4 regions of the Streptomyces sp. NPDC093591 genome follow, and region 4 is predicted to be linked to each of the others. Evidence: riboswitches for the same ligand, from Rfam matches in the RefSeq annotation. Region 4 holds a riboswitch; each other region holds the start of a gene.

The links. A riboswitch is a leader RNA that binds a small molecule or an ion and turns the genes downstream of it on or off. The one in region 4 is predicted to bind cyclic di-AMP.
Region 1: another riboswitch for cyclic di-AMP. It lies ahead of ACIREI_RS38045 (M23 family metallopeptidase); the one in region 4 lies ahead of ACIREI_RS39265 (M23 family metallopeptidase).
Region 2: another riboswitch for cyclic di-AMP. It lies ahead of ACIREI_RS13755 (transglycosylase family protein); the one in region 4 lies ahead of ACIREI_RS39265 (M23 family metallopeptidase).
Region 3: another riboswitch for cyclic di-AMP. It lies ahead of ACIREI_RS00715 (NlpC/P60 family protein); the one in region 4 lies ahead of ACIREI_RS39265 (M23 family metallopeptidase).

What each region holds. Positions count from the first base shown of each region.
Region 1 covers NZ_JBIWIY010000022.1:21,838-29,359, forward strand. Annotated here, with positions in the region: gene ACIREI_RS38040 (aldo/keto reductase) at 1-539, opposite strand, end outside; gene ACIREI_RS38045 (M23 family metallopeptidase) at 689-1,717, opposite strand; cyclic di-AMP (ydaO/yuaA leader) riboswitch at 1,729-1,886, opposite strand; partial or broken gene ACIREI_RS38050 (PP2C family protein-serine/threonine phosphatase) at 2,120-3,215, opposite strand; tRNA gene ACIREI_RS38055 (tRNA-Met) at 3,325-3,398, opposite strand; gene ACIREI_RS38060 (dihydrofolate reductase family protein) at 3,455-4,588, opposite strand; gene ACIREI_RS38065 (MarR family winged helix-turn-helix transcriptional regulator) at 4,661-5,176, shown strand; gene ribA (GTP cyclohydrolase II) at 5,350-5,994, shown strand; gene ACIREI_RS38075 (S8 family serine peptidase) at 6,075-7,522, opposite strand, start outside.
Region 2 covers NZ_JBIWIY010000005.1:325,062-332,583, reverse strand. Annotated here, with positions in the region: gene eno (phosphopyruvate hydratase) at 1-303, opposite strand, end outside; gene ACIREI_RS13755 (transglycosylase family protein) at 600-1,295, opposite strand; cyclic di-AMP (ydaO/yuaA leader) riboswitch at 1,300-1,498, opposite strand; gene ACIREI_RS13750 (transglycosylase family protein) at 1,704-2,744, opposite strand; gene ACIREI_RS13745 (cytochrome P450) at 2,912-4,195, opposite strand; gene ACIREI_RS13740 (hypothetical protein) at 4,192-6,414, opposite strand; gene ACIREI_RS13735 (nucleoside triphosphate pyrophosphohydrolase) at 6,457-7,434, opposite strand.
Region 3 covers NZ_JBIWIY010000001.1:157,667-165,188, forward strand. Annotated here, with positions in the region: gene ACIREI_RS00695 (LacI family DNA-binding transcriptional regulator) at 1-335, shown strand, start outside; gene ACIREI_RS00700 (sugar ABC transporter substrate-binding protein) at 406-1,410, opposite strand; gene ACIREI_RS00705 (alpha/beta hydrolase) at 1,742-2,608, shown strand; partial or broken gene ACIREI_RS00710 (transposase) at 2,951-3,173, opposite strand; gene ACIREI_RS00715 (NlpC/P60 family protein) at 3,395-4,723, opposite strand; cyclic di-AMP (ydaO/yuaA leader) riboswitch at 4,780-4,984, opposite strand; gene ACIREI_RS00720 (NAD-dependent epimerase/dehydratase family protein) at 5,127-6,179, opposite strand; gene ACIREI_RS00725 (glucarate dehydratase family protein) at 6,498-7,522, opposite strand, start outside.
Region 4 covers NZ_JBIWIY010000023.1:92,913-100,434, reverse strand. Annotated here, with positions in the region: gene ACIREI_RS39280 (GNAT family N-acetyltransferase) at 1-182, opposite strand, end outside; gene ACIREI_RS39275 (HPr family phosphocarrier protein) at 361-642, shown strand; gene ACIREI_RS39270 (GntR family transcriptional regulator) at 834-1,529, opposite strand; gene ACIREI_RS39265 (M23 family metallopeptidase) at 1,716-2,501, opposite strand; cyclic di-AMP (ydaO/yuaA leader) riboswitch at 2,515-2,677, opposite strand; gene ACIREI_RS39260 (M16 family metallopeptidase) at 2,906-4,294, opposite strand; gene ACIREI_RS39255 (M16 family metallopeptidase) at 4,291-5,649, opposite strand; gene ACIREI_RS39250 (DNA topoisomerase (ATP-hydrolyzing) subunit A) at 6,128-7,522, shown strand, end outside.

The DNA.
Region 1 (7,522 bases), on a different contig from region 4:
GCCACATACCGGGCCAGGCCCTCGCGGTCGGAGAAGGCGAGGGAGGCCGCCAGCCGTTCCGCCGAGATGTTGGACGCGGCGATGTGCCGGACCTTGCCCGCCTTCACCAGCTCGTCCAGGGCGCCGATGATCTCCTCGACCGGCACTTCCGGCTTGTCGAAGTGGGTGTAGTAGAGGTCGATGTGATCCGTGCCGAGGCGGCGCAGGGAGGCGTCGGCGGCGGCCTTGATGTTGGCCGCGGTCAGGCCCTGGAAGTCGGGGTGCTGGCTGGCCTTCGTGGCGATCACGACGTCGTCCCGGTTGCCGCGCGCCTTGACCCACTTGCCGATGATGGTCTCGGACTCACCGCCCACGTTGCCCTCGACCCACGCCGAGTACGAGTCGGCCGTGTCGATGAAGTTGCCGCCCGCCGCCGCGTAGGCGTCGAGGACGGCGAAGGACTGGGTCTCGTCGGCGGTCCAGCCGAAGACGTTGCCGCCGAGGGAGAGCGGGAAGACCTCGAGGTCGGAGGAGCCGAGCTTGCGCAGGGAAGCAGTCATGCTCCCTGCCAACGCTCTTGGCAGAGGCCGTTCTTCCGGGTCCGCCGCAAAGTTCCCGTAAACAAGCGGCCCCGGCGCTCCGGAAAACCGGCAGCCCTGACGTCGGGGGGTTGCCGTCAGGACCGCCGGGGATCAGAAGTGGGGGAACCTCAGGGCGTGAGCCCCTTGCCGCGCAGCCACGCCAGCGGGTCGATGCCGCTCGTGCTGCCGTCGGGGTGTACCTCGAGGTGCAGGTGTGCGCCGGTCACGTTGCCCGTGGCGCCCACGCGGCCGATGACGTCGCCCGTGCTGACCTTCTGGCCGACGCTCACGCTGATCGAGGACTGGTGCGCGTACCAGAGCTCGGTGCCGTCGTCGAGGGTGAGCACCGTCTTGTAGCCGTAGGACCCGTCCCAGCCGGCGAAGGTGATCGTGCCGGAGTGAACCGCCTTGATCAGCGTGCCGGTGGGGGCGGCGAAGTCGAGACCCGTGTGGTAGCCGGAGGACCAGTAGGCGCCGGCCTGACCGAAGGTCGAGGTGATGGTGTACGAGGAGGTCGGCAGCGTGAACTGCTTGGCCAGCTCGGCGAGGCGCTCGGCCTCGGCCTTCTTGCGGGCCTCCTCCTCGGCCTTGGCCTTCGCGGCGGCGGCCTTGGCCTCGGCCTCCTTCTCCGCCTTGGCGGCCGCGGCGGCGGCCTCCTTCTCTGCAGCGGCGACGGCGGCCGCGGCGGCCTTGTTGTCGATCTGGTCCTGCTGCAGCTCGGCCTGCGCGATGATCCGGCTGCGCAGCGCCTCACCGGCGTCGGTGGTGCCCTGCGTGGTCTCCTCGGTCGCCGCGCCCATGCTGCTCAGCGCGGTCGCGGTGTCCTCGGCGGCCGCGGAGGAGTCGTCGTCGGAGATGAGGGGCAGGTCCGGCATGGTGATGGCGACCGGCGGCTTGCCGCTGTTCGCGCTGGCCATGCCGCCCGCGCCGACGGCGGCTATGACACCGACGCCGAGAACCGTGGAGCTGCGGGCGAGTCCCCCGCCGCGCTGCTTGGAGACGCGATGCCTGCCGCGAACGGGACGAATGGACTCCGCGGTGGGGTTCCACTCCTCCAACGGGCCCTCGTCGGTGCGGTAGCGGTCGTAGCCGAAGGTGTCGGTACCGCGTTGGCTCGGCACGAACGGGGCTTGCTGGGCAGGCCTGTTGGACGCCACGTGGGCGTGCTCCTTTCCTTCCTTCTCGCCTACCGGGTTAGCTGACGGGTTCGGAGCAGGAAGGTCTCCTACGCGCGTATACCGGCCGTGAGTTCACGGCGGCATCCATGCGATTCACCCCAAGGTGGTGGTTCCCCGGTTCCCTTGCGGGATTCGGCGCGTGCGCACGGAGCCGCCTCTTGTGACGGCTGGGACGACCGCGCTGCGTTATCGAACGTTAATAGACGCGGGGTGTGGATTCCAAGCTGTTCCGCTTGATCATTAACGATTCTCGCCTGGACTTACGGGTCATGAGCGGCCTAAATCGGGCGAGTTGGCCAGGACTCAGGGACCACACAGGTATTGACGGTATGTCAGTTGTTATGCGGAGGGCGGTCGCCCGGTCACGTCCGGTGACAACGATCAAGGTCGGTGTACGGCCATGAGAGCCAGGTCGTCCGCCATGCCGCCCCCGGAGTGCCTGCGCGCCTCCGCCGCGAGCACGTCGAGCAGCGCGGCCGGCTTGCGGCAGGCGTTGTCCCGTCCCGCGAGCCGCGCCTCGGGGTCGTAGAACCGGTCCCTGTCGTCCCGCGCCTCGGACAGACCGTCGGTGTACAGCAGCAGCGTGGCACCGCTCGGGAAGCCGGCCTCCTGGGCCCGGTCGGGCCAGGCGCCGAGCTCACCCATGCCGAGCGGCAGCGCGGGCTCGGGGGCGTGCAGCGGGCGCACGGCGCCGTCGGCGTACAGCAGCAGGGGCGGTGGATGCCCTCGGTTGACGAGGCGCACGGTCCCGTCGCCGTGCGGCAGCTCGGCGAGGACGACGGTGGTGAAGCCCTCGGAGGACTCGATCCCCTCGCGCCGCGTGCGTTCACGCGCCGGCGCCCGCTCCAGCCGCTGCGCCACCGCCTCCAGCGTGACCTCCTGCTCGGCGGCCTCCCGGAAGGCCCCGATGACGACGGCGACCGCCGCGACCGCGCCCATGCCCTTGCCCTTGCCCTTGCCGCGCACGTCCCCCACGACGAGCCGGACGCCGTGCGGAGTGTCCTCCACGGCGTACAGGTCGCCGCCGATGGAGGCGCCCTCCTGCGCGGCCTCTACCGTGCCGCGATCTGGACACCGCCGATCCGCTCGGCGGGCTCGGGCAGTACGGCGCGCTGGGCGGCCTCGGCGATCTCCCGGGCGGAGGCGAGGCGCTCGCCGCTGCGCCGGACGAGGACGTTGACGAGGACGGCGAGCACGGCGACGGTGACCACGGTGACCAGCTCGGTGATCACCTCCGCCCGGGAGATGCCGCCGAGGATGAGGCGGAGCGTGAGCAGTACGGCGAAGGCGGCGAGGCCTGTGAGCACCGTGCCGCGCAGCGAGGAGAGCGGGGCGGCCACCAGGGGCGCGGCGGTGAAGAAGGGAGCGCCGGTGAAGTCGGTGGGCGTGTGTAGTCGTACGCGCCCCCGGCCGCGATCAGCAGGGCGGGGAGCAGCCGGACGAACCGGCGTGCGTACGAGATCCGCCGTTCCTCCACCTCACCAGGGTTGCCGAACCGGGGGCGGCGAGCGAGTCGGAAAATCTTCGCGCATCATCGCGGAAAACACTCAGGGCCGGAACCAATTGGTTCCGGCCCTGAGTTTCAGTAGCGGGGACAGGATTTGAACCTGCGACCTCTGGGTTATGAGCCCAGCGAGCTACCGAGCTGCTCCACCCCGCGGCGATGACTCAATAGTACGCCATCCGCAGGACAGAAAGCACACGCCTTTCCCGGCGTCACGGCAGCAGGTGGGTATTCGGGGCTTTTGCCCGTTCCTCGTACTCCGGCAGGACCAGGACATCCACCCCCTCCCCCGCCAGCAACCCGCTCCCGTCGGCGCCCACCACGAACGTGTCCGGCTCCCGCCAGGCCGTCACCACCCGCCGCACCCCCGCCTCCAGGATCAGCCGCGCGCAGGGCGCCGGACGGGAGGCCCGGCGGGTGCACGGCTCCAGGCTGCTGTACACCGTCGCCGATGCCAGCCTCGGATCACCGGCCGCGATCTTGGCCAGCGCCGCCTCCTCCGCGTGCACCACGGGATCGTCGCCCTCCCTGGAGTGCCCCCGCGCCAGCTCCGTGCCGTCGGCCGCCACGACCACCGCCCCGACGCTGAAGGCGGTCGCCGAGGGCGGGCACTGCGCGGCCAGGTCACACGCCAGTGCCAGCCAGTGCCGGTCCGCGGCGGAGGGAAGGGCGCCGACGCCGGGCGCCGTCGGCTCGTAGCGCATCAGGACGACGTCCTCGATCCGCCGCGTCTCCAGCAGCCGCAGCCGCCCGCCCTGATACCCGCCCGGCCCGAACAGCCGCGGCGCGTCCGGATCCCCCACGAACAGGGGCGCCAGCACCAGCTGCACCTCGTCCGCGAGGCCCTGCCGCAGCAACTGCGTATGGATCGTGCCGCCACCCTCGACCATCAGCCGCTCGACGCCGCGCACCTCGCGCAGATGCGCCAGCAGCCCGCGCCAGTCCAGGTCCGCGCCCAGTGCGACCACGTCCGCCGCGACCGGCGTCCGCCGCAGCCGCTCCGCGCCCTTCTCCGTCGTATAGACGATCTTCGCGCCGCCCGTGTGCCAGAAGTTCGCCGCCGGATCCAGCTCGCCGGACGCGCTGACCGTGACCTTGAGCGGATACTCCGGCTTGCCCGCCGCCACCCGCGCGGCCCGCCGCTCGGCCGAGTTCACCAGCAGCCGGGGATTGTCCGCCCGGATCGTGCCGGCGCCGATGAGGATCGCGTCGACGGAGGCCCGTACCTCGTCGACGCGGTCGAAGTCGGCCGGGCTGGACAGGAGCAGGCGCTCGGGGGTGGTGTCGTCGAGGTAGCCGTCCAGCGAGACCGCGGCGGACAGCAGGACGTAGGGGTACGACGGCATCGGCGCGCTCTCCGGCTCGGTCGGGGAAAACTCGGGCTTGGTTCAAGTTTGAAACAAACCTACACTGGGGGCATGACGACTCGCTGGCTCACTCCCGAGGAGCAGCGCGCCTGGCGCGCCTACATCGCCTCCGCCGCCCTCGTGGAGGACGCGCTGGACCGGCAGCTCCAGCAGGAAGCCGGCATGCCCCATCTGTATTACTCCATCCTCGCCACCCTGTCCGAGACTCCGGAGCGCCGGTTGCGCATGACCGATCTCGCGGAAGGACTGAAGATCACCCGCAGCCGGCTGACGTACGCCGTGACGCGCCTGGAGAAGGACGGGCTGGTGCGGCGCGAGGACTGCCGCTGGGACAAGCGCGGCAGCATCGCGGCACTCACCGAGGAAGGGATGCGCGTCCTGGAGCGCACGGCTCCGGGGCACGTGGAGACGGTACGGGCGCTGCTCTTCGACCGGCTGACCCCGGAGCAGGTCGGGCAGCTGGAGGAGATCTTCACCGCGGTCGCCGGGGGCTTCCAGGGCGAGGACGCGCACGCCACGGCGGACGACGTGCCCTGGCGGCGGCGCTCCGGCAAGTCCTGTTCGTGAGGCAGGAGCGGGGAGGCACGAGCAGTGAGGCGCCCGTCCGGGCCGTGCTGCGGCTCTGTGACGTGGGCGACAAACTTGTTGCTTCAAATTTAAAGCATGAGGTAGGGTCCTGGACCGAGGACCTGCTTCAAATCTGAAGCAGCTGGCCCACGTACGGAACCCGGAGATCCCGCATGCCCGACTTCACCGCCGCCGCCACCCAGCGCGCCCGCGTCCGGGTCCCGCTGCGCTTCCACGACGGTTACTCCGTGGACGCCGAGCTGGTCACCTTCCACGGCCTGACCGACGGCCAGGAGCACGTGGCCGTCGTCCTCGGCGACCCGGCCCCCGGCACCACCCCGCTGGTCCGGCTGCACTCCGAGTGCCTGACCGGCGACGTCTTCGGCTCGGCCCGCTGCGACTGCGGCCCCCAGCTGCGCGAGGCCGTCGAGCGCATCGCCGAGCGCGGCGGCGTGCTGCTGTACCTGCGCCAGGAGGGCCGCGGCATCGGCCTCTACAACAAGCTGGACGCGTACGCCCTCCAGGACCAGGGCCTCGACACCTACGCCGCGAACGCCGCCCTCGGCCTGCCGGAGGACGCCCGCGACTACACGGCGGCCGCCCAGATGCTCACCGCCCTCGGCATCGGCGAACTGGACCTGCTCTCCAACAACCCCGACAAGGCCGACCAGTTGCGCGCCCTCGGCATCGAGGTCCAGGGCCGCGTCCCCACCGGCGTCTTCGCCACCCCGGACAACGTCCGCTACCTGCGCGCGAAGGTCCTGCAGACCCAGCACACGCTGCCACTGGGAGATCTCGCGGGGCTGAACGTGGGCTGAGCGACGGCAAGACGAAGGGGCGGGCGTCCGATACCGGACACCCGCCCCTCAGTCGTACGTCGACTACAGCCTTACGGCGGCTACGGCGTGACCTTCTCGATCGTCACCCCGCCGACACCCGCGGTCGTCCCGCGCGTGTTCACCAGCCGTACCTCACCGAAGAGCTGCCGGCCCTCGGGCACCGCCCGCGCGGCAGTGACCTCCGCCGCCACCTTCGCCGAGTCGCCCGTGCCGAGCTTCACCGGCGCCGACTCGTCGACGGTGACCGATCCGAGCGCGGAGGAGAAGAACGCGTCCCGGTAGTCGAACGCGGTGGAGCCGGACGGCACCTCGAAGCCGACGACCTCGACGGTGTACTTGCCGGCCGCCGGGTTGGCGATGGAGACGGCCTCCTCGGAGTCGCCGTCCGCGGACTGGCCGACGAGCTTGCCCTCGGCGTCGTACACGTTCAGGTCGAGGTCGGAGCCCAGGTCGGAGACCTTGCCGATGGCGACGTCCAGCGACGTGGTGCCCTCGGGCACCTCGACGGTGCTGGTCTGCGTCTCACCGTTCTTGATGGTCGGCCGGGCGGTCTTCGACGAGCCGAGCGCGCCGCCCTTGAGGTTGCCCTCCACGGCCTCCAGCTTGTTGGTCACCGTCCAGGAGGCGGCGACCGGCGTGCCGACCTTGGCCTCCGGCACGTGCACGGACGCCGGGTCGAAGGAGGCGCCGTACACGGTGGCGTTCAGCTTGTACGGGTTGTCCAGCAGGGCCGACGTACGGCGCGAGTCGACCTCGATCTCCCAGACGCCGGGCAGCGGGTCCTCGTAGGAGGCGATGTCCGTCGTGTTCGGGTCGGTGTCGGCGACCGGGGTGCCGTACGGGCTGATGGCGCTGAACATCGTCCGGCTGCCCTCCGCCAGGCCGCCCAGCGTGACCTGGAGCGACTTCGTGCCCTCGGGGACGGTGACGAAGTACGACTTGACGTTGTTGCGCTGTACCGAGCCCGAGGCGGTGAAGGTGTGCTGGACCGGCGTGGACACCACGACGGTCGTCAGGATCTGCTTGTCGACGCCCACCGTCCTCGGGTCGTCGGCGACCAGGATCGCGCTCTTGATGCCCGCGTGCTTCGGGGCGGCCTGGACCTTGACGGTCACCGCCTTGTTCAGCGGCAGGTCGACGACCTTCGGGCCGACGACCGAGAAGGTGCGGGCCTTGTTGTTCGCCAGGCGCAGGGTGTGCGGGAGCGAGCCGGCGGGGCCGGACGTACGGGTGATGGTGACGTCGTACGTCTTCTTCTGGCCGGCCTTCAGGCCGCCCTCGCGGTCGTAGAGGCCCGTGCCGAAGCCCGGCGTCTTCAGTGCCTGGTCGAGCGCGGTGTCGACCGGGGCCTTGACGGCGTAGTCGTGGGCGGTGGCGCCCGCCTTGACCGCCTTCCAGGCGTCGACGACGTCGATGAGGCCTGCACCCTCCTCGTACGCCTGGAGTCCCTCGATGTGGTGAGCGGTCGAGGTCAGGGCGGTGCGCAGCTTCTCGGGCGTCAGCTTGA
Region 2 (7,522 bases), on a different contig from region 4:
GGCGTCCAGGTCGAACATGGCCTGGTCGATCAGGCGCTGCTCGGTGGCGTCGTAGCCGACGAGCTCCGGGCCGATCTGCTCGATGACGGCGAGGACGGCCTTCTCGACACCCTTGCCGAGGTAGCGGTTCTGGTCGCCGTCGCGGAGCTCGATGGCCTCGAAGGCGCCGGTGGAGGCGCCGGACGGAACGGCGGCACGACCCGTGCTGCCGTCGTCGAGGCCGACCTCGACCTCGACGGTGGGGTTGCCTCGCGAGTCGAGGATTTCCCGGGCTACGACGACGTCGATGGACGGCACGAGCATCTCCTTCGTGGATGTGACGCTGGTAGTGCGGGGCTGTGAGCCTTGCGACTAGAGCCTAACCGCCTCGGGGACGTCGGCAGCCGACCGACCGTCCCGTGGACAGGACCGAACCGTACCCATTGTTCACTGCCGGAACAAAGGGTGGGTGACATACAGGGAAAGAAAAAGCCCCGCCCCGGTGCGTACGGGGGAAGACGCACCGGAGCGGGGAGCCCGTGGGGGACGGGGGGTGACCCTCACGGGACCTCCACTATGAGGTCCACGGATGTGAGGGCGCTGTGGTTCAGCTGTCGGTACTACTTCAGGTGCAGCTGCTGACCCGGGTAGATCAGGTTCGCGTCCTCGACGATGTCCTTGTTCAGCTGGAAGAGCTTCTCCCAGCCGCCCTTGACGCCGTGCTCCGCGGCGATCGAGCTGAGGGTGTCACCCTTGACGACCTTGTACTCGCCGTCGCCCTTCTTGACCTTCTCGCCGGTCGGGGTGGTGACGGTCTTGGTGCTCTTCTTGGTGGCGGGACGCTCGCTGGAGCGGGAGGCCGACTGCTGCTCGGTGGAGCGGGTGGTGCTCTCGCTGCTCTGCGAGGAGCCGCTCGACGAGGAGCCGGAGCCGTTGTAGGCGGCGCTCGACAGGCCGGTGCCGCAGTGCGGCCAGGCGCCCTTGCCCTGGCCCGCAAGGACCTTCTCGGCGATCTCGATCTGCTGGGCCTTGGTGGCCTGGTCGGCGGTGGAGGCGTACGCCGTGCCGCCGTACGCGGCCCAGGTGGAGGCGGAGAACTGCAGACCGCCGTAGTAACCGTTGCCGGTGTTGATCGACCAGTTGCCGCCGGACTCGCACTGGGCGACGGCGTCCCACTCGGAGGCGGTGGCGGCGGAGGCGCTGCCGGCCGCCATCAGCGGGGCGGCCACGGCGGCGGCGCCGGTGACACCGACGACGGCTATGGCGCGAGCGGCCTTGGACGGACGACGGTGCTTGCCCTTGCTGGAAAACAGCATGGAGAGATCCCCTCACCGACGCCTGCGAGGTGAGCTGTCGGGTTCGGGCCGGTTGAGTTGCCCGGCCGCGCACGTCGCCTTTCGGCTCCTGATGCGCGGCTTCACCCCTAGCCGACTCCGGCCGTGCGGCCCCGAAGGGCCTCAACTGCCGGACCCGGCGCTTACCTTGGGTCCCCCGCTCCTGCCTACGGCGCTTTACGCGACGACTGTTCCCGTACGGCCGCTGGCAGGATTCGGCGTTGCGGCAGCCGGGGCTCGTGGTGACGAGCGGTCATGACCGTAGCCACGCGATTCGGGGAATTTCAAAGACGATCAGGGCTTCTGAGATCTATCTCTCACTGCATTCAAAGCGGACATTCAGCGCGAATCATGACGTGAACTCGGGCTGTTTTTCACCCTGTTCGCCCCTTATTCGGCGGGGACTTCCAGGGTCTGACCGGGGAAGATGTGGTTCGCGTCAGTCCCGATGGCCCGCTTGTTCGCGTCGTACAGCGCGGACCATCCGCCGTCGAGCTCAAGGGAGTCGGCGATGGAGGCGAGAGTGTCGCCGGCGCGGACGGTGTACGAGGCATGGCGGCCGGAGGACTTGACGGCGCTCTCGGTCGCCTCGCTCTCGTCGGCACTGGGCCCACGATGACGCCCGGAGCCGGTCGTTCCGGAGTCGATGGCCCCGGTGTCGACGAGGCTCCGGGAGCCCTCTCCCTGCTCCGAGTTGTCCTGATTGTCACTCTCGGGCGTCTCTATGGGAGAGCCGTCAGGCGACTGTGAGGCGCTCGTGTTCGCGGATGTATCGGACTTCGAGGAGTTGTCCGTCGTAGAGGATGAAGAGGGCGAAGAGGAAGAAGGAGAGGAATCTGGGGACGATTCGGACGAGCCGCCGGAAGAGCCGCTCGGCGAGTTCGAGGAGTCGGAGGAATTCGAGGAGTCGCCAGACGTGTCCGCCGTATCGGACGAGTCCGATGAATTCGAACTCGATGAACTCGACGAGTTGGATGAATCGAGCAATCCGGATGATCCGGACACTTCAGAGGGCGAGTCCTCCTCGACGCCGGTGTCGAGGTCGACCGAACCGGACTTCTGGGTGAGCCCGTTGAGCACCGCACAGGTGCCCCAAGGGCTGGTCCCCTGGTCCGCGAGGATGTCCTGGGCCACGGCTATCTGCTGGGAGCGGCTCGCCAGGTTGGGGCTGGAGGCGTAGTCGAGGCCGCCGTACTTCTCCCAGTCGTCCTGGGTCAGTTGCAGTCCGCCGTAGTGGCCGTCGCCGTTGTCGGCGCTCCAGGAGCCGCCGCTCTCACAGTCGGCCACCTTGTCCCACACGGTGCCCTCGGCCGCGCTCGCGCCCGTGGCGCCGAGGAGCGGGATGGCGATGGCGGACCCGGTCACTCCGGCCGCGACGAGGAGCGCCGGAGCTTGACGGGGGCGACGGTGACGACCGTTCCCGGAGAGCATGCGGGGACCTTTCGCGAGACAACGGTGACCGCGGCGCTTGAAACCTGGGCGCCGTCATTGATCCGTGAACGTATAGGCAGACGATCACTTGTCACAAGTTAATGCCGCGCAGATCACGTGAAGATCACAGACTTGAGCGCGTGTCACGTTTGCGCCGGTGGACGTACTCACCCAACAGGGGTGAACTCCACCGGAAGCGTACGCAGTCCGCGCATGATGAGGCCGCCCCGCCAACGCAACTCGGCAGGATCCACGGCGAGTTCCAGATCCGGCAGCCGGGTGAGGAGCGTGGCGAGGGCGGTCTGGCCCTCCAGGCGGGCGAGCGGGGCGCCGAGACAGTAGTGGATGCCGTGGCCGTAGCCGAGGTGCTGGTTGTCTCGGCGGCCGAGGTCGAGGACGTCGGGGTCCGTGAACCGCTCCGGGTCACGGTCGGCGGCGGCCAGAACGACGAGGACCGGATCGCCGGGTGCGATGTGCTGTCCGCCGATGGTGAGCGGTTCGGTGGCGAAGCGCCAGGTGGCGAGTTCGACGGGGCCGTCGTAGCGCAGGAGTTCCTCGATGCCGGTTTCGAGGAGGGCGGTCTCGTCCGCGGCGAGGGAGGTCTGCAGGCGGGCGCGCTGCTCGGGGTGGGTGAGCAGGGCGTAGGTGCCGTTGCCGATGAGGTTGACCGTCGTCTCGAAGCCGGCGAACAGCAGGATGAAGGCCATGGCGGCGGCCTCGTTCTCGGTGAGGTGCTCGCCGTGGTCGGAGGCGCGGATGAGGCCGGAGATGAGGTCCTCGCCGGGGGTGGGGGTGTCGGGGAGTGCCTCGCGCTTGCGGTGGATGAGGTCGGCGAGATAGCCGCGCATCTTCTTCACGGACCGTGCGACGCCGCCCCGGGGTCCGCCTTGGTGCCGGATCATCATGCCGGCCCAGTCCCGGAAGTCGTCCTGGTCCTCGCGGGGGACGCCGAGCAGATCGCAGATGGCGTAGATGGGCAGCGGGAAGGCGAACTCGTGGATCAGGTCGGCGCTCCCCTTCTGCGCGAACCCGTCGATGAGGTGGTCCGTGAGCTCCTGCACCCGAGGGGCGAACTCGGCGACGCGGCGAGGGGTGAAGGCCTTGGAGACGAGCCTGCGCAGGCGGGTGTGGTCGGGCGGGTCGATGTTCAGCAGGTGCGTCATCAACTCGGCCTTGCGCTCACCCGGAATGCCGGTCTTGCCCTTGGCGTGGGCGGGTTCGTCGTGGTGGGCCGGGTTCTTGGACAGGCGGGCGTCGGCGAGGGCCTGCTTGGCGTCGGTGTAGCGGGTGACCAGCCAGGCCTCCACGCCGCTGGGGAGGCGGGTGCGGTGCACCGGCGCGTGCTCGCGGAGCCAGGCGTAGGCGGGGTAGGGGTCCGTCGCGAACTCCCAGGTGAAGAGTTCGGGGGCCTGGGGGGTGGTCGGGGCCGGGGGGTGGGGCTGGTTGGTCACTCCTTGACGGTATCCGGAGCGTCGGCCGGGGTACTGCCCGGTGGTGGGGGGAGCCTTTCGAGGAGGCCTTCCGGGTCTGCGGCTTCCGCCTTGCGGCGCCACTCCTCGGCTTCCGTGACCTTCCCCCGCTTCTCCAGTAGCTCGGCGATGAGCGACTCGACCTCAGTGGCTCCCCGTGCGTGGCCCGCGAGATACCACGACAGTGCCTCCTTGTCCCGGCCGAGTTCCTCCAGTTCGACGCCGAGGTTGACCGCCCCGGACGCGTCGCCGCCCTCCGCCGCCTGCCGGTAGAGGGACACACGGTCGGCGCCCTCCCGATCTTCGAGAAGAAGCCCGAGGTGGTTCGCGGCGCGCGCGTCACCCCACGCCGCCGCATACCGAAGCCACTCCTCCGCGTCCTCCTTCCTGCCCCAGTGGTACAGCAGAACGCCGAGACTGCCCGCGACCTCGCGGCGGCCCGCCGCCGCGGCCTTGCGGTACCAGCACAGCGCCTCCTCCTCACGTCCGGGCCCCACCAGCATGTCGCCCAGTTCCTGCGCCGCGTCCCCCTCACCCGCCGACGCCGCCGCGCGCAGCCAGTACTCGGCCCGCTCCCGCAAGAGACTGCCCAGCCACGCCGCGGCCTTCGCGCTGCCCGCCGCAGCCGCCCGCTCCAGATACGGGAGCGCACCGCCCTCCTCCCCCCGCCCCCGCAGAATCTCCGCCAGCTCCACGGCCGCCCCCGCATCCCCCGCGTCCGCCGCCCGCCGCAGCCACCCCTCACGCTCGTCGCCCTCGGTGCGCCGAGCGAACCCCAGCGCCACCGCCACGTCCCCCGCCTCCACGCGGTCGTGCAACGCGGTGCGGGCCGCGTCCAGGACAGCCGGGAAGTCCAGCGGAGCGTCCGGCTCGCGGGCCGCGTCGAGCAGCGTCCACCACACCTCGTCCGGCACCGGCTCCAGATCGCCGCCCGACCTCAGCGCCTCCGAGACGAGCGCCCCGTACGCCCGCCAGGTGCCCTCCTCCTCGCCCGCCACGAGCAGCCCCGAAACCCCGAACATCGGCGCCGTCGCCCAGGCCAGGGCGTCCTCGAACGACTCCCGGTCCTCCGCCCGGTACAGCTCCTGGACCCTCCTGAGCAGCTCGGCCGGCACCGCTCCCGTGACCCCGCAGCGAGCCAGATCGATCGCCGCCCGGACCAGTAACTGCCCACGCGGGTGCTCCAGTTGGGTTCCCACGCGACGCCATTCGTCGAACAGGTGATGTCCGACGGCGAAGTACGTGGCGACCCCCTCCCGGCCGCTCCACATGTACGCCGGATACGCCCGCCGGTCGTCGAGCGCCGCCAGCCGCGCCAGCTCCGCCTCGCTCCACTCGCGCCCGAGCTCCACCGTGCGGGCCGCGGCGACGACCCGGTCTCCGGGGGCGGTCCCGGCCCGGCGCCGGTAGTACTCGTCGGGGCTCATCGTCGCGAGCACGACGGCACCGAGCTCGTTGAGCCGCCCCAGGAGCCGGAGGTCCAGGCCGCCCGCGCCGAGATGGCCGGTCAGCTCGTCCAGCCAGACCACGTATTTGCCGGGTTCGCCCTGCAGCGTGGCCGCCAGCGGCCGGAGGTCCTCGCCCGGGTCCGGGGCGTACAGGCGGTACCCCTCCAGTGACCGCACGCCCTGCCAGGCGGTGTACGACTTGCCCACGCACGGTTCGCCCAGGATCAGCACGAGGCTGTCGCCGGCGAGCTGGGCACGCAGCTTCCCTTCGCAGTCGCGCGGCACATACGGCGGCACGTCGGGCAGCCCGGGGACGGGCCGGGTCGGGCGTACACCGAACTCCCGCGGCCCCACCTCCTCCACCGGCCGCCACTGCGCCGGGGCGGGAACGGTGCCGTAGTGGTTGTACTGCACGCCCACGACACGGTCATGGAACGTGGAGTCGCGGAAGTCGACGTGGTCACCGGCCGCGGTGCCGGCCGGTGCGGGTACGGGAGCGGCCTGGGCGGCCGCGATCGCCTCGAGGTCGGAGAACTCCTGGGGATGGTTTCTGCGCAGGGTCGCCAGCAACCTGACCCAGTCACGGGCGTCCGTACGGTTGATGGAGGCGACTCCCGCAGTCCGGATCCAGAGGTCCGCCGCCCCTGGGACGCTCGACCGCGTCAGCGCGTCGAATACCCGCCGCGAGGTGTCCCGCGAGTCGACCATGGCGCGCACCAACGCGTCCCGCAGCTCCTCCAACTCCGTTGTCACACCGGCCCCCACGGCTCGCACCCACCCGTTGCGCCAACGGTACTAAGAGGACACCCCCTCAGCAGCCCGTACGGCATCCCGGTAAGCCCGCGCGGCAACCCGCAAAGCCGCCTCCGGATCCACCCCGGCCGCCTCCGCCCGGACCGCCATCGCCAGCAGCTCGTACCCGATGCCCTCCCCCGACGGCAGCGGCACCTCCAGCCCCGCCGTGCGCACCCGCGACGCCAGCTTCGCCGCGAGGGCGAGGCCGGGCTGGCCGAGGGGTACGCCCTCGGTCACCGAGTTCCGCTGCTTCTCCACGGCCTTGGTGCGCAGCCAGTGCTCCTTGACCTCCTCGGGCGTCGTCGCCGTCTCGTCGCCGAAGACGTGCGGGTGGCGGTGGATGAGCTTGGTGACGATGCCGCCGGCCACGTCGTCGATGGAGAAGGGGGACTCCGGGTCCTCCTCGGCGATCCGCGCGTGGAAGACGACCTGCAACAGGACGTCGCCCAGTTCCTCGCGGAGCTCGTCGCGGTCGCCGTCCTCGATCGCCTCGACGAGTTCGTACGCCTCCTCGATGCCGTACTTCGCCAGGCCCTTGTGGGTCTGCTGGGAGGACCACGGGCACTCGGCGCGGATGCGGTCCATGACCTGGACGAGGTCGAGGAGGCGGGCGCCGGGGAGATCGTAGGAGGCCGGGAGCAGCTCCAGCTCCGGCATCCGGACCCGGCCACTGCCCGCCAGGCGGGCCAGGCCGTCCGTCAGGGCCGGCTCGCCCTCCCCCGTGGCCACGACCACGACCGTGCGGCCGCCGGCGCAGGCGTCGACCAGTTCCTCGGCGGTCGGGGCGGCATCGTCGACCGCTATCGCGGCCTCGCGCAGATACGGCAGCTGCGGATGCGCGCCATCCGCGCACAGCACCCGGTCGGCGCCGTGCAGCGCCTGCCATGCCGGCCAGGACAGCAGGCCGGGGGCGACGCGGTGGCTGGTGGTGAGCAGGACGATGCGGCCGGGGGCGGCTTCGGGACTGGTTGCGTTCACGATCCGAACGTAACCCAAGCCACGCACAACCCCCTGAGTTATCCACAGGCCGGTGGCTCCGCCGTTGTCCACAGGGGGCGGGCGGCCT
Region 3 (7,522 bases), on a different contig from region 4:
TGCTGGCCGAGCGTGACCAGGGGCTGCCTCTGCCCACGGCGGTCCTCGCGGGCAACGACCGGTGTGCGATGGGCCTGTTGATGACCCTGACGCGGGCGGGCGTCGAGGTCCCGCGCGACATGTCCGTGGTCGGCTACGACGACAGTCATCTCTCCCACCTGATGCCGATCGGCCTCACCACCGTCCGCCAGGACGCCGTCCTCATGGCCGAGAACGCGGTCCGCTTCGCCGTGGAGCGGCTGGAGAACCCCGGACTGGAGCCCCGCGAGGCCGTATTGGACCCCAAGCTCGTCGTCCGGGGCAGCAGCGGGCCGGCCCCGCGGGGGCCGGCCTGAGGACGAACAGCGGCGAGGCCGGCCGTGCCCCGTCGCGGCCACGGCCGGCCTCGCCTGTCCATGGACGCGCCTAGCGCGTGCCCTTGGCCGCGAACTTCGCGACCTCGTCGACGTTGTCCTTGGTGATGAACGCGGGCCCGGTCAGCACCGGAGCCGTGCCGCCGCCGCTGAAGTTGCCGTTGGTCTTGTAGAGCCACAGCGAGTCGACCGCCAGGTAGCCCTGCAGGTACGGCTGCTGGTCGACCGCGAACTCGACCTTGCCGTCCTGGACGGCCGTGACCAGCTCCTTGTTCAGGTCGAAGGTGGCGACCTTGGCCTTGCTGCCCGCGTCGGCCACCGACTGCACGGCGGTCAGCGCGAACGGGGCGCCCAGCGTCACCACCTGGTCGATGGAGGAGTCCTGCTGGAGCTTCGCGGTGATCGTCGACTTCACGGACGGCATGTCGGTGCCGTTGACGTACAGGATGTCGGTCTTGCCCTTGAAGCCCTTCTTCAGGCCGGCGCAGCGGGCCTCCAGCGCCACATGGCCCTGCTCCTGGATGACGCAGACGGCGTGCTTGGCGCCGGTCTCGTTGAGCCGCTCACCGAAGGCGTTGCCGGCGATGTTCTCGTCCTGCCCGAAGTACTCGAGCATGCCGAGGTCCTTCCAGTTGTCCAGGCCCGCGTTGAAGCCGACGACCGGGATGCCGGCCGCCTTGGCCTTGCCGATCACGGCCTTCATCGCGCTCGGCTTGGCCGCGGTCAGGGCGATGCCGTCGACCTTCTGGTCGATCGCGTTCTGCACCAGGTTGGCCTGGGTGCCGGCGCTCGGGTCGCTGGAGTAGACGAGCTTGATGTTGTCCTTGGCGGCGGCGGCCTCGGCGCCCTTGCGGATCAGGTCCCAGAACGTGTCGCCGGGGGCCGCGTGCGTGATCATGGCCACGGTCATCCGGGGCGTGGTCGTCTTGCCCGCCGAAGCGTCCGCGGAGCCCTCCTCGGACTGCTTGCCTCCGGAGCTGCTGGAGCATCCCGCCGCGAACAGGCCTGCGGCCAGGGCGGCGGCGGTCAGTGTGGCGGCTCGGTGGTGTCTGCGCATGTCCCATGCACCTCGCTGTGCTGGTCGGGGCGGGTTCTCAGGTGGGGGGAGGTTCACGGGTACCGCCCGGTGGATACCGACTGGAGCGCTTCACTAGCGCGCTCTAGTGGCAGGTACTATGCGGCTGCTCGCAGATGATGTCAATGGGTTTGTCAGGACGTATCGACAAAGCTGAGGTGGGAGGGTGCGTCGGCGGGGGCGGCGGGGGGTGCGGTCCGGGGACGGGCGGTCACCGATGCGGCCGATGCGCTGAGCGCGTCGGCGAGCGACACCGCGCCGGCGGATCGGAACCCCATTGAGACCGCTCGTGATCTCTCCTAGGTTGGCCCGCGTGACGATCGAGGTGCCCTACCAGCCGCTGCCGATTCACCAGTCGGACGTGCGTTACGCCCATGGCCCCGACTCCGCCGTGCAGTCCGGCGTACGGGCCGGTGAGACGATCGAGTTCGACTGGAGCGACAGCGCGATCTACCCGGGAACGTCACGGAAGTTCTGGGTGCACGTGCCCGCGCGGTACGACCCCTCGGAGCCGGCGTCGTTGATGGTGTTCCAGGACGGATGGTGGTACCTGGATCCTGAAGGGGAGGTCCGCGGCGCGATCGTTCTGGACAATCTCGTCCACCGCGGTGACATCCCGGTCACCATCGGTGTGTTCGTCGACCCGGGTGTCTTCCCGGATGCTGAGCATCCGAAGAACCGCAACGCCGAGTACGACGCCTACGACGATCGGTACGTCGGCTTTCTCCTGACAGAGATCATCCCTGAGGTCATGAAGCACTACTCGATCGCCGAGGAGCCCGACCGATGGGGTATCTGCGGCGGCAGTAGCGGCGGGAACTGCGCCTTTACCGCAGCCTGGCTACGCCCGGACAGATTCCGCCGGGTGATCGGGTACTTGTCCAGCTTCACGCAGATGCCAGGCGGCAACCCCTACCCCGAACTCATCCCCCAGGTCCCTCGCAAGCCGCTGCGCATCTTCATGCAAGCGGGCCATCGTGACCTGCGCTGGAACGAGCCCGAGGCAAACTGGCTCGCCAACAACCTGCGCGTCGCGGCCGCGCTCGCCGAAGCCGGCTACGACTTCCGCCTCGTCCTGGGCGACGGCGGCCACAGCCCCAACCACGGCGGTGTCCTGCTTCCCGATGCCCTCCGCTGGCTGTGGCGGTCGGACGACAGCCCGGACCAACCGGTGGACTGAGCGCGGCGACTTCGTAGAGGCGACCGTCCCGGATCCGGTTCATGGTGCTCCGGACGTCGTGCGCTGACGTCGTGCGCTTCCGTGTCCCCCGCGGACGGCACGCGAAGTCTCCCCTACTGGTCGACCTCGGCCCGCGCCCAGAGGGCGGCAAAGATCTGGGGGCATGGGCTACGTGTTGAAGCCATGTCCCTGGATGCCTGGCGCGATCGCGATCTGCCTGATGCCGCCCGAGAGGGATACATGATCGGCATCAACTGGAGCGGACCGCCTCGTCGGCTGGAGCTTCACTCCAATGGAAGTTCTCAACCGACTGGCGGCGAGTGACTAGCTCGCGGCGCCGCTTCACACAGAGCGCAGTCGCCGCCAACAGATGCGTGCGCATCCGAGAATGAGGAACGCTTCGTGGATGTCGTCGCGTATCTCCCAGCGGATGCGCAGGCGGCGGAACCAGTGCAGGTGGGCGAACGCGCGCTCGACGACCCAGCGTTGGGTGCCCAGGCCGGAGCCGTGCTCGGCGGCGGGCGATCTGCGGCTTCACGCCGAGGGCCCAGACCAGGCGGCGCCAAGGAGTTCTAAGTCGATCCTGTACCGGAATCGGCTGCCTCAGGGGCGACCGGAGTGGGGCGTCTCCGGCTGGGAAGCCCGCCGGGGAGCGTTCGACCAGGGTGCGGCACTGAACAGCAGCGGACGGCCCGGCCCTCGGCCAACACGCCGCACTGCGCCTACGGGGTTCTGACTGTGGTTCCGTGGAAGCACAGTCAGAACCCATGGGCCGCCGAGTCACACTCAGGCGGGCCGTATCGCGCTGTGGATCGCCGACTCGCCGGCGTAATGGATCGACTCCTCGCGGATGACTGCCCCGGGTCCCGGGGCGTGGATCATCATGCCGTTGCCGGAGTAGATGCCGACGTGGCCGATGTGGAAGAGGACCAGGTCGCCGGGTTCGAGGTAGGTGAGGGCGATTCCCTGGCCGGCCGTCGCCTGCTCCGGTGCGGTGCGCGGGAGGGTGATGCCGGCGGCCTTCCACGCGGCCTGGGTGAGGCCGGGACCGTCGTAGGCGTCCGGGCCCGTCGTGCCCCAGACGCAGGGTTTGCCGAGTTGGGCTCGGGCGAAGGAGAGGGCTCGTACGGCTCGTGTGTCCTGCGGGGCCGTCGCGGTGAGGGGGGTGCTCCTGTCGAGGGCCTGGCTCGTCGGGGTGGGCCAAGCCGTCGTGCCGGGCGGGACCGTGGTGAGGTCGGCTGCGGACTGCGCCTGCAGTGCCTGCCACTGGGCCTCGGCCGAGGGCTGGACCTGGGGTGCGGTGGCACTCCAGGTGTCTGCGGCGGGCAGGGCCTCGGCGGCCGCGAGCGGCGTGCCCTGCTGGGCGGTGTACGCGGACAGCACCTCGCGGGCCCGGGCGAGTTTGTGCTGGTTCTGCTCCTTGGCCGCCCGTAGCGAGGACCGCTGCTGGGGCTCGGCCGCTGTTTCGGCGGTCGGAGTGGGCAGCGCAAGGGCCGACTGGGCGTTCGCGTCGGTCTGCGTGGTCTCCTGCGGGGCTGTCGGAGCGGCAGGCAGGGCGGCGATCGGGCCGGAGGTCAGCTCCGCCACGGGCGCTGTCCCCGTCGCCGGAGCGGACGTCAACTCGGCGACCGGCGCGGCGGGCAGCTCCAGTGCGGCGCGGCCGGGCGCCTCCCGCCCACGGTCGGTGAGACCGTCCCCCGCAATCTCCGCCGGGCGGGCGCGCCGTGCCTCGGCGGGTCGCTCCGGCGTTCTGTCGGCTGGGAGCGCTGCCGGAACGATCGGACCCAGCTTGGAGCGGGCCGCGTCGAACCACTGCCGGGCGACTTGGTCGAGAGCGGGGTCGCCGCGCCTGCCCTCGTCGCCCCGGGGTGCGGTGGCGGGTGTGCCTGCGGCGCCCGTCGGCCGTTCGGCTCGCTTGCGCGATCCCGTCGCCGCCGCGCGGGTGGCGTTGAAGGTTCCCGTGTCGGACTCGGCCCGGTCGTAGAGGGAGCTGACCCGCCGGCTGACCTCCTCACGGCTCGGTGTCTCGTCCCCGACGGAGGGGGCGGCGTTGGCCGTCTGTGCGAGCAGGGCCACAGAGGTGAGGGCCGCCGACGCGAGTGCGGAATTGCGCATGCCGGGGAGGCTCAAAGCCCCCGGACGCGCGGTGCGTTCCGGCGCCATGGGCGACGTACTCCTTCCGTGCTCCGCCTACCGGGTTAGCGGTGGGGGTCCCCCCAGACCGTTCAGGTACTGGGGGAGGGTTCGGGCGGTCGGTCCGGAAGGTGTGCCCTACGACCCTTGCCTCGAAGGGCAGTCGGCCGATTCACCCCAAGTTCGGTTGGGTCCCCGGCTCCAGTGGCCCTGCGGGCGCACCGGACTCGGCGGAAGCCGCGCGTCCCGACGGGGTTCGCCGGAGGTCGTCGTGCGGCCTGAGGCGTAACCTAACCAACTTGTGTCCCTCTCGTGAAGGTTGACATGTGAAATGTCCGATACGTTTTTGTGACCTTCGACTCCCGGAGTCCATCGAGGCCCGAACTCACCTCGCCGCGCGCTGACTTCGCCACGCGCTGTAGTGGTCCAGGACCGTCTGCTCGATCGGACGGTAGGTGATGCCCAGTTCGTTCACGCTCCGGCTGTTGTCCACCCGGAAGCGGATGCCGAGGTGTTTGCGGATGTAGTCCTGCGTCAGACCGAAGGCCGGGCCCAGAAGGCGTACCGGCCAGTGGGGGAGGGCGGTGCGCGGGAGGCGGAGGTCGCGGGGGTGGCGGGTGCGGATGATGCGGGCCATCTCGTGGAAGGACGTCATGGTCCGGTCGGCGACGATGTAGCGGCCCTTCGCCTCCGGGTTCTCCGCGGCCGCGATGTGCGCGTCGGCCACCTCGCGGACGTCCGCCGTGGTGAAGCTGAAGTCCGGGGCGCCGTAGAAGAAGTAGCCCTTGAACAGTTCCTCCAGCAGGAACAGGCTGCCGGACTCCGAGGCCGGGGTGAGGGAAGGGCCCAGGATCAGGCCCGGGTTGACCGACACCATCCGCCAGCGGCCCTGGGCGGCCTCCGCGTCCCACGCCGCGCGTTCCGCGACCGTCTTGGCGTAGTGGTAGGGGTTGTTCTCGACCGTGCTGGTGGTGTTGAAGTACCGCTCCGACAGCACCGCGTCGTCCATGGTCAGTACGTCCGCGTAGTCCCCGAAGATCGCGCCCACGGTGGAGGTGAGGACGAGCCTGTCGACCGTGGGCGTCCGCTCGACGGCGGCCAGTACGTTGCGTGTGCCGAGCAGGGCCGGGTCGACCATGTCCCGTCGACCGTCCCCGATCTTCTCCGGCATGCGGAACGGCGACGCCACGTGGAACACCACCCGGCAGCCGCTCATCGCCTCGTCGAAGGAGCCCTCCTTCAGCAAGTCCGCATCGAACAACGACAGTTGGCCGGGCCGCGCTTCCTGCATCTCCCGCAGCGGCCGCACCTTCGCCGCGTCGGCCGTACTGCGCACGGTGGCATGGACCCGATACCCGCGCTCCAGAAGCCGCTTGACCAGATGACTCCCGACGAACCCGCTGCCGCCGGTCACCAACACGTCTGTCGAGCCGTCCATGTCCACGCCCTCCACCCCTCCCGTCGTGTGGTCGGGGGTCACCTTATGGGCGTCGAACGGCTACCGGTGCGCCAGTGTCCGGTGCGCGCCGCAGCGCCGTCCGGCCTCGCCCTGCGCACCGGCCGCGGCCGGCATCCGCGGTGCGTTCCTCACGACGGACGATCCCGACAGCCCTCACCTGCTCTCCGACCGCATCACCGCCGAGCTCCACGTCGGCCATGCGGATCGGAACTCGACCAGCCCGGCCGCCGAGCCGACGGAACGGCATTGGGCGGCCCCACCCGTTCGCCCAATGCCGTCGCCGTAAGCCTCCGGCCGTCACCAGCGCGGCAGCCGGAGTTCGTACCCCGGTTGGATCCGCCGCATGTAGCCGGTGTCGTCGCGGGAGCGCACGCCCGAGTCGATGTACAGCCGGTGCAGTCGGTTCAGGGCGTCGTGGTCGAGTTCCACGCCGAGGCCTGGGCCGGTGGGGACCTCGACCGCGCCGTCGCGCAGTTCCAGGGCGCCGGGGACGATCACGTCGTCGGCGGAGTTCCACGGGTAGTGCGTGTCGCAGGAGTGGTCGAGGTGGGGGATGGCCGCGCCCACGTGGGTCATGGCCGCGAGGCTGATGCCCAGGTGTGAGTTGGAGTGCATCGAGAGGGCGACGCCGAACGCCTCGCAGACCGCGGCCAGTTCACGGGTGCGGCGCAGTCCGCCCCAGTAGTGGTGGTCGGTGAGGAGCACCTGGATCGCGTTCTGCTCGATGGCCGGCTTCAGGTGCTCCCAGGCGATCACGCACATGTTGGTGGCGAGGGGGAGTGGCGAGTCCTTCGCCACCTCCGCCATGCCGGGGATGGTCGCGGTCGGGTCCTCCAGGTACTCCAGTACGTCGTCCAGCTCGCGCGCGACGTAGCGTGAAGTCTCCACCGTCCAGGCCGTGTTGGGGTCCAGGCGCAGCGGCTGGCCGGGGAAGGCCTCCGCGAGCGCCCTGATCGCGGCGATCTCCTCGTCGGGTGGGAAGACACCGCCCTTGAGTTTGAACGAGCGGAAGCCGTACCGCTGTTGCATCAGCCGGGCCTGTTCGACGATCCCCGCGGGGTCGAGCGCCTCGCCCCAGTCGTCGCCGACCGCCGGGCGGCCGTCGAGGGCGGGGTGTTCGGCCCACTTGTAGAAGAGGTATGCGGCGAAGGGCACGGAATTGCGGACCTTCCCGCCGAGCAGGTCGCTCACCGGACGGCCCAGCAGCTTGCCCTGCGCGTCGAGGCAGGCCACCTCCACCGCCGAGGTGGTCCAGCCGCGCTCGTGGGAGCTGGGCACGGTGGGCAGCAGGGCGGCGTCGATCGCGGCCGAGACGGCGGTCG
Region 4 (7,522 bases):
CGCGGGTAGGGCGCGAAGAAGCGGTAGTACTTCGACTCGTCCGACACCTGCTCGTAGAAGCTGACCAGACGCTCGGCGTCATCAACGGTGATGGGGCGGATGCGTGCGGTGCCGCCGTCGCGCAGCACCACGTCGGCTTCCCAGTGGGCGGGGTACTCGTGCCGGTCCGAGGCGCTCTGCATGGGGCCCAGAGTACGGCTCGCGTCCGACAACGGCGCGAGGCAGTCTGTGGAGGACGTATGGCGGGTCGAGGCCGCGACCCGACGGTCACCTCAGGAGGGGCGTTTTGTCCCTCCCGGCATGCTTCACGGGTGTGGGAAACTGGTCTAGACAACCCTGAACACCGAAGGGCAGCATCACATGGCTGAGCGCCGCGTCAACGTCGGCTGGGCCGAGGGCCTTCACGCCCGCCCCGCTTCCATCTTCGTCCGGGCCGCCACGGCCGCAGGTATCCCGGTGACGATCGCCAAGGCCGACGGCAACCCCGTCAACGCGGCCTCCATGCTGGCCGTTCTGGGCCTGGGCGCCCAGGGCGGTGAGGAGATCGTCCTCGCCTCCGACGCCGAGGGTGCGGACGCCGCCCTCGACCGGCTGGCGAAGCTGGTCTCCGAGGGCCTCGAGGAGCTTCCCGAGACGGTCTGAACGACCTGAGCGGGACCGCCGAGCAAACGGTGAAGCCGCGTCCGCCTTTCCGGCCGACGCGGCTTCGCTGTTTTCGGGCAGGCGGCCACGCTTTTGAGGCGGACAGCCGTGAGAATTAACGGCCGCACCCGAAAAAGGGCAGCGGGAATTCCCCGCCACCGAATATCACCTCTTTGTATACGGCGCCCGTGTTAATGTCGCAGGCTCGGCATGTTTACGGGATGTTGCGAATTCCTCACACGCTCCGCGCGCTCACCGGTGGAACCGAACCGCAGCCGGTGCGCGGCGATCGCGCGTTCGGTGTGCACTGCCGTGATCGCACGGGCGCGTTCGCCGTCGCCGCGCGCCACCGCGTCCACGATCGCGCCGTGCTCGGTCCAGGACTCCACAGGGTTGACCGGCGCGTCCACCGCGTACATCCAGGCGATCTTGTGCCGCAGCTGGGTCAGCATCGAGGTCAGGGCGGGGCTGCCGCAGGCCTGGGCCAGCGTCTCGTGGAACCAGCCGCCCAGGGAGCGCAGATCCTCGCTGTTGCCCCGCCTGGCCCGCTCCTGGCCCAGCCTGACCAGGCCGCGCAGAACCTTCAGATGGGCCTCGGTGCGCCGCTGGGCGGCCCGTGAGGCGCCGAGCGGCTCCAGGAGAGTGCGCATCTCGAGCAGGTCGGCGGCCTCCTGCTCGGTCGGTTCGGCCACGCACGCGCCCGCGTGCCGCCGGGTCACGACGAAGCCCTCCGCCTCCAGGGTGCGCAGGGCCTCCCGCACGGGGACGCGGGAGACGCCGTATCGGCGCGCGAGGAGTTCCTCGGTGAGCCGGCTGCCGCGCTCGTAGACACCGGCGACGATGTCGTCCCGGATCGCGGTGCATACCGAGTGCGCCGGAATACGCATGACCGACCTCCGCCTTAATCCCCGTGAAACGTCGACGAATGACGTGTGTTCAGTGACTCTATTGCAACCTGCTGGAATTTCCGATGGCGGGTCGGAATCCATGGATATTTTTTGGACAGCCGGTCGTCCGAAACGCCGAAAGCCCCGGCTCGGGGAGCCGGGGCCCAAGAGGCGGAGCTTGCGTCGTCAGACGTTCACGCCGTGGGAGCGGAGGTAGGCGACGGGGTCGATGTCGGAGCCGTACTCCGCCGTCGTGCGGGCCTCGAAGTGCAGGTGCGCTCCGGTGACGTTGCCGGTGGCGCCGGACAGGCCTATCTGCTGGCCGGGGGTGACGGTCTGGCCCACCGAGACGCCTATGGAGGACAGGTGGCCGTACTGGGTGTACGTCCCGTCGTTCATCTTGATCACGATGCTGTTGCCGTACGACCCGCCCCAGCCGGCCTCCACGACGGTGCCCGAGCCGACCGCGTGGACGGAGGTGCCGCTGGCGGCGTGAAAGTCGACGCCCGTGTGGCTGCCGGAGGACCAGACGGCGCCGCCGGCCTTGTAGCCGGTGGAGACGTACGAGCCGGAGATCGGGGCGACGTAGGACAGCAGGCGCTGGCGCTCGGCCTCGCGGGCGGCGCGCTCCTTGGCCTCGCGCTCCTGCTTGGCCTTCTCGGCCGCCTTCTTGCGCGCGGCCTCCTCGGCGGCCTTCTTCCGGGCCGCGGCCTCCTCGGCGGCCTGCTCCTGGGCGGCGGCCTGGGCGTCGATCTGGTCGGCGATCGAGTCCTCGATCGTGACGACGGGGATGAGGCCGGTCTGCTCGGCGGCGGGTTCGGCGGCGAGCGCCGGGGCGGCGAGGGTGCCCATGACGCCGGTGGCGGTGAGAGCCGCGACGCCGGCCGCGCGGGCGGTGGAGCGTTCGAACCGGCTGGGGCGACGGTGCTTCCCGGTGGGACGGTTCTTCCCGGTGGCGCAGGTGAACGCCATGAAGTGGCTGGTCCTTTCCTTCCTTCTCGCCTACCGGGTTAGCTGACGGGTTCGGAGCAGGAAGGTCTCCTACGGACCCCCTCGCGGCTGCGCGGGCGTCCGATTCACCCCAGGGACTACGGTGGGTCCCCGGCTCCCCTGGCTCGCGCCGTACGGGGACTCGGCGATGGCTGTCCGGTGCCGCGGGCGCGGCGCACTGCCTGACGGACAGCCCGGAAGACGCTAAGCGGCACGACTTTCAATCCCCAAACGGATCGCGGCTTTTGTAGCGCATCCCACAGGCCAGACAGGCAACCTTTCCCTCAATTCGGGCATAAAGGGGCCCTGGTGGCTTCGAAGTCACCAAGGCCCCTTACGCGTGCGTGCCGTCGCCCGGCGCGGTGTCCGGGCGCGGTGTCCGCCTGCTACTCGGCTGCCACGACGGTGACTTCGCCGATGCCGAGGGCCTCGACAGGTTCCCGGATCTCGGCCGCGTCGCCGACGAGGATCGTCACCAGACGGTTCACCGGGAAGGCGCTCACGGCCGCCGCGGTGGCCTCGACGGTGCCGGTCGCGGCGAGCCGCTGGTACAGCGTCGCCTGGTAGTCGTCGGGCAGGTGCTGCTCGACCTGGTCGGCCAACGTGTTCGCCACGGAGGCGGCCGTCTCGTACTTCAGCGGCGCCACCCCGACGAGGTTCTGCACGGCGAAGTCCCGCTCGGCGTCGGTGAGCCCCTCATCGGCGACCCCGCGCAGGACCTTCCAGAGGTCGTCCAGCGCCGGGCCGGTGTTCGGGGTGTCGACCGAGCCGCTGATGGCGAGCATGGCCGCGCCCGTGCCGTCCGGGGCCGAGCGCAGGACCTGCCCGAACGCGCGCACACCGTAGGTGTAGCCCTTCTCCTCGCGCAGGACCTTGTCCAGGCGGGAGGTGAGGGTGCCGCCGAGGCAGTAGGTGCCGAGCACCTGCGCGGGCCACACGCGGTCGTGCCGGTCGGGGCCGATGCGGCCGATCAGCAGCTGCGTCTGCACGGCTCCGGGGCGGTCCACGATGACGACGCGCCCGGTGTCGTCCGCGGTCACCGGCGGCACGGGCCGGGGCTGGGCCGGGGAGCCGGTCCAGGCGCCCAGGGTGTCGCCCAGCAGGGCGTCGAGGTCCACGCCCGTGAGGTCGCCGACGACCACGACGGTGGAGGTGGCGGGGCGCACGTGCCGCTCGTAGAAGGCGCGCACGGCCGCGGAGTCGATGCCCGCGACCGTGTCCTCGGTGCCCTGACGCGGGCGGGACATACGAGAGGTCGCCGGGAACAGCTGCCTGGAGAGCTCCTTGGCGGCGCGGCGCGAGGGGTTGGCCAGCTCGTGCGGGATCTCGTCGAGCCGGTTGCGCACCAGGCGCTCGACCTCGGCGTCGTCGAACAGGGGCGCCCTGAGGGCGTCGGCGAGCAGGCCGAGCGCCTTGGGCAGGCGGGAGACCGGAACCTCGAGGCTGACGCGGATGCCGGGGTGGTCGGCGTAGGCGTCGAGCGTGGCGCCGCAGCGCTCCAGTTCGGCGGCGAACTCCTCGGCGGTGTGCTTGTCGGTGCCCTCGGAGAAGGCGCGCGCCATGATCGTGGCGATGCCGTCGAGCCCCTTCGGCTCGGCGTCCAGCGGCGTGTCCAGGAGCACCTCGACGGCGATGACCTGCTGGCCGGGGCGGTGGCAGCGCAGGACCGTCAGGCCGTTGTCCAGCTTGCCGCGCTCGGGCGCCGGGAACGCCCAGGGCCGGGCCTCGCCGGCCTGGGGCTGCGGGTGGAAGTCCATGCTGGCGAGCTCGGTCACTGCGCCGACTCCTCGTTCTCGTCGGTGGTCTCGGCTGCCTCGAGGTCCTCTGCCTCGGCTGCGGTCGGCTCGTACACGAGCACCGCGCGGTTGTCGGGGCGCAGGCGGGCCCTGGCCACCGCCTGGACCTCCTCGGCGGTGACGTCGAGGACGCGCTGTACGGCGGTGAAGGCGAGCTGCGGGTCGCCGAACAGGACCGCGTACCGGCACAGTTCGTCGGCGCGGCCCGCGACGGTGCCGAGCCGGTCCAGCCACTCGCGCTCCAGCTGGGCCTGTGCGCGCTCCATCTCCTCGGCGGTGGGGCCGTCCGCGGCGAAGCGGGCGAGCTCCTCGTCGACGGCGGCCTCGATGACGGGCACCTCGACATCGCCGGAGGTCTTCACGTCCAGCCAGCCCAGGGAGGGCGCTCCGGCCAGGCGCAGCAGTCCGAACCCGGCCGCCACGGCCGTACGGTCGCGGCGGACCAGGCGGTTGTAGAGGCGGGAGGACTCGCCGCCGCCGAGGACGGTCAGCGCCAGGTCGGCCGCGTCGCACTCGCGCGTGCCGTCCGCCGGGAGCCGGTAGGCGGCCATCATCGCGCGCGCCGGGACGTTCTCCTCGACGACCTCGCGCAGCTGCTCGCCGATGATCTCGGGCAGCGAGCCGTCGCGCGGCTCGGGCTTGCCGTCGTGGGCCGGGATCGAGCCGAAGTACTTCTCGACCCAGGCGAGCGTCTGCTCCGGGTCGATGTCGCCGACGATGGACAGGACGGCGTTGTTGGGCGCGTAGTAGGTGCGGAAGAACGCGCGCGCGTCCTCCAGGCTGGCCGCGTCCAGGTCGGCCATCGAGCCGATCGGCGTGTGGTGGTACGGGTGTCCGTCCGGGTACGACAGGGCGGTCAGCTTCTCGAACGCGGTGCCGTAGGGGACGTTGTCGTAGCGCTGGCGGCGCTCGTTCTTGACGACGTCCCGCTGGTTCTCCAGGCCCTCCTCGTCGAGCGCCACCAGGAGGCTGCCCATGCGGTCGGCCTCCAGCCACAGCGCGAGCTCCAGCTGGTGGGCGGGCATGGTCTCGAAGTAATTGGTGCGCTCGAAGCTGGTGGTGCCGTTCGGCGAGCCGCCCGCGCCCTGGACGAGCTCGAAGTGGCCCGTGCCCTTCACGCTCGCCGAGCCCTGGAACATCAGGTGCTCGAAGAGGTGGGCGAGTCCGGTACGGCCCTTGACCTCGTGACGGGAGCCGACGTCGTACCAGAGACAGACCGCGGCGACCGGCGTGAGGTGGTCCTCGGAGAGCACCACGCGCAGGCCGTTGGCCAGGCGGTGCTCCGTCGCGGTGAGGCCGCCGGATTGTGCCTCCGGTGTGGCCGTGTGACCCATGGGCAAGGTGTCCTTCCGGTCGCGTGCACTGCGTTGTGTCGAGCAGTTCGTGCTCAGTTCCTGCCACTGTATGCAGCGTCCGAAGGGTCGGCGAAGTTCCCGGTCAGAACGCCGTGTCCGTACGACGGCGAACGTGGGCCGGGAACGCGGAACAGGACGGCGCTCGGGCCCAGCTCGCCATACCCTCCCTCCTGTCCGCTGCCGCACGACTTCGGACGGTGCCCGGCGATCACTCCGGCGAGTGAACGGTCTCGCGGCGCGCGCTTGCCGTCGCGCAAGCGGCGCCTCGACCAGGGCGGTTGGCGCCCCGCCCCGCCCCTCCGTCGCGGGGAGGGCCCGGCGTCGGCGACACTTCTCGCACGCCGGGCGGGAGCCCAACATCGGGTCCTGGTCGGTGGTTGTCAGTGCCGCGGTCCACAATGGTCCGCGTCAGATCCCGCAAACGCTCGAGCGACCAGAACCAGAGGAGCCGGCAGCGATGGCCCGCCGCAGCACGAAGACCCCGCCGCCCGACGACTCGTACGAGGAGAAGATCCTCGACATCGACGTCGTCGACGAGATGCAGGGCTCCTTCCTCGAGTACGCGTACTCGGTCATCTACTCGCGCGCCCTGCCGGACGCCCGCGACGGCCTCAAGCCGGTGCACCGCCGCATCGTCTACCAGATGAACGAGATGGGCCTGCGCCCCGACCGCGGCTATGTGAAGTGCGCCCGCGTCGTCGGCGAGGTCATGGGTAAGTTGCACCCGCACGGCGACGCGTCGATCTACGACGCCCTGGTGCGCATGGCCCAGCCCTTCTCGATGCGCGTCCCGCTGGTCGACGGGCACGGCAACTTCGGCTCGCTGGGCAATGACGACCCGCCGGCCGCCATGCGGTACACCGAGTGCCGCGCCGCCGAGCCGGCGAGCCTGATGACGGAGTCCATCGACGAGGACACCGTCGACTTCAACCCCAACTACGACGGTCAGGAGCGGGAGCCGGTGGCACTGCCCGCCGCCTTCCCGAACCTCCTGGTGAACGGCTCGTCGGGCATCGCGGTCGGCATGGCCACCAACATGCCGCCGCACAACCTCGCCGAGGTCATCGCGGCCGCCCGCCACCTGATCCGCTACCCGAACGCGGATCTGGACGCCCTGATGAAGCACGTCCCCGGCCCCGACCTGCCCACCGGCGGCCGTATCGTCGGCCTCTCCGGCATCCGGGACGCCTACGAGACGGGCCGCGGCACCTTCAAGATCCGCGCCACGGTGTCGGTGGAGACCGTGACGGCGCGCCGCAAGGGCCTCGTGATCACCGAGCTGCCCTTCGCGGTCGGCCCGGAGAAGGTCATCGCCAAGATCAAGGACCTGGTCGGCTCGAAGAAGATCCAGGGCATCGCCGACGTCAAGGACCTCACCGACCGCGAGCACGGCCTGCGCCTGGTCATCGAGATCAAGAACGGCTTCGTGCCCGAGGCGGTCCTGGAGCAGCTCTACAAGCTGACGCCGATGGAGGAGTCCTTCGGCATCAACAACGTCGCGCTGGTCGACGGCCAGCCCCTCACCCTGGGCCTCAAGGAGCTTCTGGAGGTCTACCTCGACCACCGCTTCGAGGTGGTACGGCGCCGCAGCGAGTTCCGCCGCGGCAAGAAGCGCGACCGACTGCACCTGGTCGAGGGTCTGCTCACGGCGCTGCTGGACATCGACGAGGTCATCCGGCTGATCCGGTCCAGCGAGAACTCCGCGCAGGCCAAGGAGCGCCTGATGGAGCGCTTCTCGCTGAGCGAGGTCCAGACGCAGTACATCCTGGACACGCCGCTGCGCCGCCTCACCAAGTTCGACCGTATCGAGCTCGAGGCGGAGAAGGACAAGCTCAACGCGGAGATCGCGGAG